Linked DNA regions of Methanococcus maripaludis. The protein of the gene in region 2 interacts with the protein of the main gene of each other region in a pairwise test. Links are inferred from orthologs where the notes say so. Each region holds a gene or a part of one and is shown on either strand. Other genes may lie near its edges. The genes, in order: pscS and sepS.

The links.
Region 1: the proteins of sepS (region 2) and pscS interact in binary tests that used the Methanocaldococcus jannaschii proteins (3 or more experiments, as listed by UniProt). The link is inferred for Methanococcus maripaludis from one-to-one orthologs.

What each region holds. Positions count from the first base shown.
Region 1 is NZ_JACDUL010000001.1:66,978-70,136, forward strand. The notes cover bases 219-3,035. They hold pscS (O-phospho-L-seryl-tRNA:Cys-tRNA synthase), read left to right. Parts: upstream 219-964; coding sequence 965-2,107; downstream 2,108-3,035. Other genes in these bases: larE (ATP-dependent sacrificial sulfur transferase LarE), read left to right, coding at 219-937; HNP90_RS00335 (hypothetical protein), read left to right, coding at 2,112-2,471; nadA (quinolinate synthase NadA), read right to left, coding at 2,483-3,035. Outside these bases: biotin synthase BioB, read left to right, coding at 1-164; more of larE, read left to right, coding at 161-218; more of nadA, read right to left, coding at 3,036-3,159. UniProt on the Methanocaldococcus jannaschii protein: Converts O-phospho-L-seryl-tRNA(Cys) (Sep-tRNA(Cys)) to L-cysteinyl-tRNA(Cys) (Cys-tRNA(Cys)).
Region 2 is NZ_JACDUL010000004.1:50,278-53,554, forward strand. Bases 238-3,172 are described here. They hold sepS (O-phosphoserine--tRNA ligase), read left to right. Parts: upstream 238-865; coding sequence 866-2,479; downstream 2,480-3,172. Other genes in these bases: HNP90_RS07815 (NCS2 family permease), read right to left, coding at 238-770; HNP90_RS07825 (hypothetical protein), read right to left, coding at 2,485-2,691; feoB (ferrous iron transport protein B), read right to left, coding at 2,749-3,172. Also shown: more of HNP90_RS07815, read right to left, coding at 1-237; more of feoB, read right to left, coding at 3,173-3,277. UniProt on the Methanocaldococcus jannaschii protein: Catalyzes the attachment of O-phosphoserine (Sep) to tRNA(Cys).

The DNA.
Region 1 (3,159 bases), on a different replicon or contig from region 2:
AAGTAATACGGCTATGCGGTGGAAGAGAACATGTTTTAAAAGATATGCAGAAGTATTCTCTTTATGTACTTGACGGATTAATGATTGGTAATTATTTGACTACAAATGGACAAAATATTCAGTCTGATTTAAAAATGATTGATGAAATGGGTTTTAAGCAATGATAAACATGGAAAAAGGTCTGCTTGAAAAGTATACTTCTTTAAAAGAGTTTCTCAACAATAAAAAAGTAATCGTTGCATATTCCGGAGGTGTTGACAGCACCCTCGTTTCAAAAATTGCAAGCGATAATACAAAAACACTTGCAGTAACGATTGACAATGGATTTTTTTCTGAAAATATAATAAAAAAAGCGGAAAACCGTGCTAAAAAATACAATATACCTCAAAAAACCATAAAAATAGATTATTTAGATGAGATTACTTCAAAAGACTTGAAAAATCGATGTTATAACTGTAAAAAAAGAATTGCAGAAGAACTTAGAAAAATAAAAAATGAATTCAATTATGATATTATCGTTGATGGAACAATTTACAACGATACTTTTGAAGACCGGCCTGGAATAAAAGCTTTTCACGAAGAAAATATAATTTCCCCCCTATCGGATTTAAAATTCAGTAAAAGCGATATTTTTGAATTATCAAACTATTTAAAAATTGATATTCCAAAAAAAGACACCTGTATGGCCACCCGTATTTTATCACCCCCGATTTCAGAAGAAAATATGAATAAATCGAATTTAGCAGAAGAGTTTATAAAATCAAACTTCCATATTGAAAGTTATTTAAGGGTTCGATACCTTGAAAATATTGCAATTATTGAGATAACAAAAGAAGAATCAGCAAAAATAATAGATAATGATTCAATAGAACGAATAGACACAGAACTTAAAAAAATAGGGTTTGAAAAGGTTGTACTTGACCTTAAGTTTAAATAATCAAATTACGCGAGAACTGGTGATTTTATGGATATAAATACTGACAAATACAAAAATATTACGAGAAATCTTGAAAGAGAAATGATTAATTTAAATCCGATACAGAGGGGAGGAATAATTCCAACTGAAGCTAAAAAAATAATATACGAATACTGGGATGGATACAGTGTCTGCGATTACTGTTCTGGAAGACTTGACCAGATAGAAACTCCCCCGATAAACGAATTTTTAGAAGATATGTCTAAATTTTTAGGAATGGACATAACTAGACCTACACACGGTGCAAGAGAGAGTAAATACGCGGTTATGAATTCCATCTGTAAAGAAGGAGATTACGTAGTTTTAGATGGAAACGCGCACTATACTTCATATGTAGCACTTGAAAGGGCGAAATTAAACTACGAAAAAACTGAAATTGAGGAATATCCGACATTTAGAGTAATTCCTGAAAGCTACGCTGAAAAAATTGATTTGCTCGAAGATTCTAAAAAAAATATCGGATTAATCCTTTTAACTCACGTTGATGGAAACTACGGAAACGTTGCAGATGTTGAAAAGGTCGGAAAAATTGCAAAATCTAAAGGATACCCATTTTTATTAAATTGTGCATATTCTGCTGGAAGAATGCCGATTGATGGGAAAAAATTAAATGTTGACTTTATTGCAGCGTCAGGTCATAAAAGTATGGCTGCTTCAGGCCCTTGCGGCCTTCTTTCAATAAATAAAAAATACGAAGATGAAGTGCTTGAAACTTCAAAAGTAAATGTCGTAAAAGAACTCCAGATGCTTGGATGCACAAGCAGAGGAATTCCAATTTTGAGTTTGATGGCAAGCTTTGAACACCTGATTGAAAGGGTTAAAAAGTGGGATTTAGAAGTTGAAAAAACAAGAAAAGTTGTCAATGAACTTGAACCACTCGGATTTAACCAGATTGGAGAAAAACCAAGAAACCACGATATTATACGATTTGAAACTCCGATTTTAGATAAAATTGCGGAGAAAGATAAAAGAAGAGGCTTTTTCTTTTATGAAGAACTTAAAAAAAGAGGAATTGGTGGAATCAGAAGAGGGGTTACAAAAGAATTCAAGATGAGTGTTTATGGATTAACAAATGTTCAAGTTGATTATGTAATAAATAGTATGAAATCCATCATAAACGAGTTAAGGTGAATTAATGAGTTCTAAATATATACTTCCAGTAATTATGCTATTAATTCTTGCGGTTGCAGCATATTTCTCTTTTGGACCAGATACTCCCGAAAAGTATGTATATTTGGGGGTAACATTTAATCAAGGCGGTGTAGGGTATCAAGGTTATACTGTTGAAGGACAGAATATAATTTTTGAATACTCAAGAGAAGGAGAATCTTTTTCACAAGCGCTAAATCTAAAAATTGCACAGACTGATGAACAGTATAAAAATATAGAACATGTATACGTAAAAATCGATACTAATGGAGACATACAGTACTACGAAGCCGAAATATTCGATGAAACTGAAGGAATGGTAAAATACTACGTAAAAGAAGAATAAAATAAAAAAATTTAAATTGAAAGCATTCTCTCGATTGCTTTTCTTGCATCTTCAATTATTTTTTCGTCAAGTTTTACTTCATAGTTTTCATCCATAAGACATTTTTCTATTTTTTCTAAAGTTATGTTCTTCATGGAAGTGCATAAAGCATCTTTTCTTAAGGGGATCAACTTCTTTGATTTTCCCGCCTTTTTAAGATCTATTTTAAGTCTTGATATCATATCACATTCTGTTCCAATAATAAATTCATCACATTTTGAATTTAAAACGTGTTTTACCATCCCACCAGTACTCATTACATGATCTGCAATTTCCTGCAATTCAGGGTTACTTTCAGGGTGGATTAAAAGCTCTGCATTAGGATAATTTTCTTTTACTGCTTTTGCATCATCTAATGTAAACATTTTATGAACATAGCAGTGTCCCCCCTTTGGCATTGGAATAATTTTTTTATCTGACCTTCTTGATACAAAATACCCTAAATTATTGTCTGGACCAAATAATATCTCGTCTTCTTCGAAAGAATTTACCACCAAATCTGCATTTGCAGAAGTACATGTTGCATCAGCCAGCGCCTTTGCAGATGCAAGCGTATTTACATAAATGATAACTTTTGCATAGGGGTGTTTTTTCTTTGCATCGAGTATAACTTCGGGTGGAAGCTGGTGTGCCATTGGGCAGTCTGTTT
Region 2 (3,277 bases):
AACAAGTCGACAAAGAAGAATGCCAAAATTATGTTTATGAGGCCAAAACTAAGAGCACCCATAACATCCATCTGCATCAGTGTTGGTGCTAGTGATGGAGGCATTGAAACTAAACCTGCAGGGAGTGCTGAAATACCAAGTCCCATTCCAATTACTGCGGTTAAGATAATACCCCATAGAATTGCACCCGTTACTTTTCTAGCCATCATTGCAGCGGTTGCAAATAATCCAAAGAGTGCTAAGAATGTTGCAGGTGAAAGCACGTTTCCAAGACCCACCAGGGTAGCTTCGTTTGCAACGATAACTCCCGCAGATTTTAAACCAATAAATGCAATAAATAACCCGATACCAACAGCAGTACCGTATTTTAAAGCGTCAGGTATTGCATCAAATATCCACGTTCTAATTTTAGTTAATGTTAACAAAATAAATAAAATACCAGAAATAAAAACAGCACCAAGAGCAGTCTGCCAACTTAGGCCCATGCCCATTACCACACCAAATGTAAAAAATGCGTTTAAACCCATTCCTGGTGCAAGTGCAAACGGATATTTAGCATAAACGCCCATTATAAAAGTACCGAGTGCAGCGGATATACATGTTGCAACCATTACTGCTCCAAAGTCCATCCCCGCTAGACTCAAAATTGACGGATTTACAAATATGATATATGCCATGGTCATGAACGTTGTAACCCCTGCCATGGTCTCTACTTTGAAGTTTGTGTTGTGTTCTTCAAACCCAAAGTACTTAGCCAAAAAATTTGCCATAACCTCACCCCAATTAATTAATATATAATATAAGCAACTAATTATGATATAAAGATTACATTTCAATCATAAAATTTAGAAATTTAGTGATAATAATGTTTAAAAGAGAAGAAATCATTGAAATGGCTAATAAGGACTTTGAAAAAGCATGGATTGAAACTAAAGACCTTATAAAAGCTAAAAAGGTAAACGAAAGTTACCCGAGAATAAAACCAGTTTTTGGAAAAACACATCCTGTAAATGACACTATAGAAAATTTAAGACAGGCATACCTTAGAATGGGTTTTGAAGAATATATAAATCCAGTAATTGTTGATGAAAGAGATATTTATAAACAGTTCGGCCCTGAAGCTATGGCAGTTTTGGACAGATGCTTTTATTTAGCGGGACTTCCACGACCTGATGTTGGATTGAGCGATGAAAAAATTTCACAGATTGAAAAACTTGGAATTAAAGTTTCTGAACACAAAGAAAGTTTGCAAAAAATACTTCACGGATACAAAAAAGGAACACTTGACGGTGACGATTTAGTTTTAGAAATTTCAAATGCTCTTGAAATTTCAAGCGAGATGGGTTTAAAAATTTTAGAAGAAGTTTTCCCTGAATTTAAGGATTTAACAGCAGTTTCTTCAAAATTAACTTTACGAAGCCATATGACTTCAGGATGGTTCCTTACTGTTTCAGACCTCATGAACAAAAAACCGCTTCCATTTAAACTCTTTTCAATTGATAGATGTTTTAGAAGGGAACAGAAAGAAGATAAAAGCCACCTGATGACATACCATTCCGCATCCTGTGCAATTGCAGGTGAAGGCGTGGATATTAACGATGGAAAAGCAATCGCAGAAGGTTTATTATCACAGTTTGGGTTTACAAACTTTAAATTCATTCCTGATGAAAAGAAAAGTAAATACTACACCCCTGAAACTCAAACTGAAGTTTACGCATACCACCCAAAATTAAAAGAATGGCTCGAAGTTGCCACATTTGGAGTATATTCCCCAGTTGCATTAAGCAAATACGGAATAGATGTGCCAGTAATGAACTTGGGACTTGGTGTTGAAAGACTTGCAATGATTTCTGGAAACTTTGCAGATGTCCGTGAAATGGTATACCCGCAGTTTTATGAACACAAACTTGATGACAGGGCTGTCGCTTCAATGGTAAAACTCGATAAAGTTCCAGTAATGGATGAAATTTACGACTTAACAAAAGAATTAATTGATTCGTGCGTTAAAAACAAAGATTTAAAATCTCCTTGTGAATTGACAATTGAAAAAACATTTTCGTTTGGAAAAACTAAGAAAAATGTAAAAATAAACATTTTTGAAAAAGAAGAAGGTAAAAACTTGCTCGGACCTTCAATTTTAAACGAAATATACGTTTACGATGGAAATGTAATTGGAATTCCTGAAAGTTTTGACGGAGTAAAAGAAGAATTCAAAGAATTTTTAGAAAAAGGAAAATCTGAAGGAGTTGCAACCAGTATTCGATACATTGATGCGCTCTGCTTTAAACTTACTTCAAAATTAGAAGAAGCAATTGTTACAAATACATCTGAATTCAAAGTTAAAGTCCCAATTGTTAGAAGTTTAAGCGACATTAACCTAAAAATCGACGATATCGCATTAAAACAAATAATGAGTAAAAATAAAGTAATCGATGTTAGGGGACCAGTCTTTTTAAACGTCGAAGTAAAAATTGAATAAAAATTTTAGATTGATTTCATAGATATAAAATAAGCAGTACTTGCCCAGCAATCAATTACTGATTTTATATTTCTTTTTCCATATTTTTTGTATGCCATTTTTCTAAGTTCGTATATAGTATCGGTTAATTCATCCCTACCCATTAAAGGAGCTTTTAACAACAAATTAACCGCTTTTTGATCAATATTTACCATTTTATTATTAGTTTTCATTATTATACCTCTTTTCTGAGTATACTCGATAAATAAAAAAATTGTTGAATTTTGAATTTAAAATCCAAAAAACCTGCCCATAGTATGTACAATAATTCCAACAATTGTTGCAAGTCCTAAATTATATGCTAAACCAAACCCGGTCCATTTTAAACTCCTTGTTTCAAGATATAGTGCTGCAATTGCTGAAACACACGGGATATATATCGTTGAAACGAGCGCAAGAACAAATGCATTCAAAGGAGTTAAATATTCCAGAATATTTCCCGAATAAGATATTTCTAAAACTGAAACTACGAGTTCTTTTGCAAATATTCCAAATAGAAGTGATAATCCCGCAGTTCCGTCAAGACCCATTAACATAGTTAAGGGTTCTATTATAGTTCCGATACTCATTGCATAATTGTAATCTGGAGTTGGGTATGTTGTGAGTGCATAGAATAAAACAGACCCCAGTGCAATTACAGTTCCTGCTTTTTTCAGAAATTCCTTACCTTTTTGCCACGTCATTTTAAATACATTTTTCCAATCCGGAACTCTGTACGGGGGCAGCTCAAAAATTAAATCGTCAGATTTGCCCTTAATT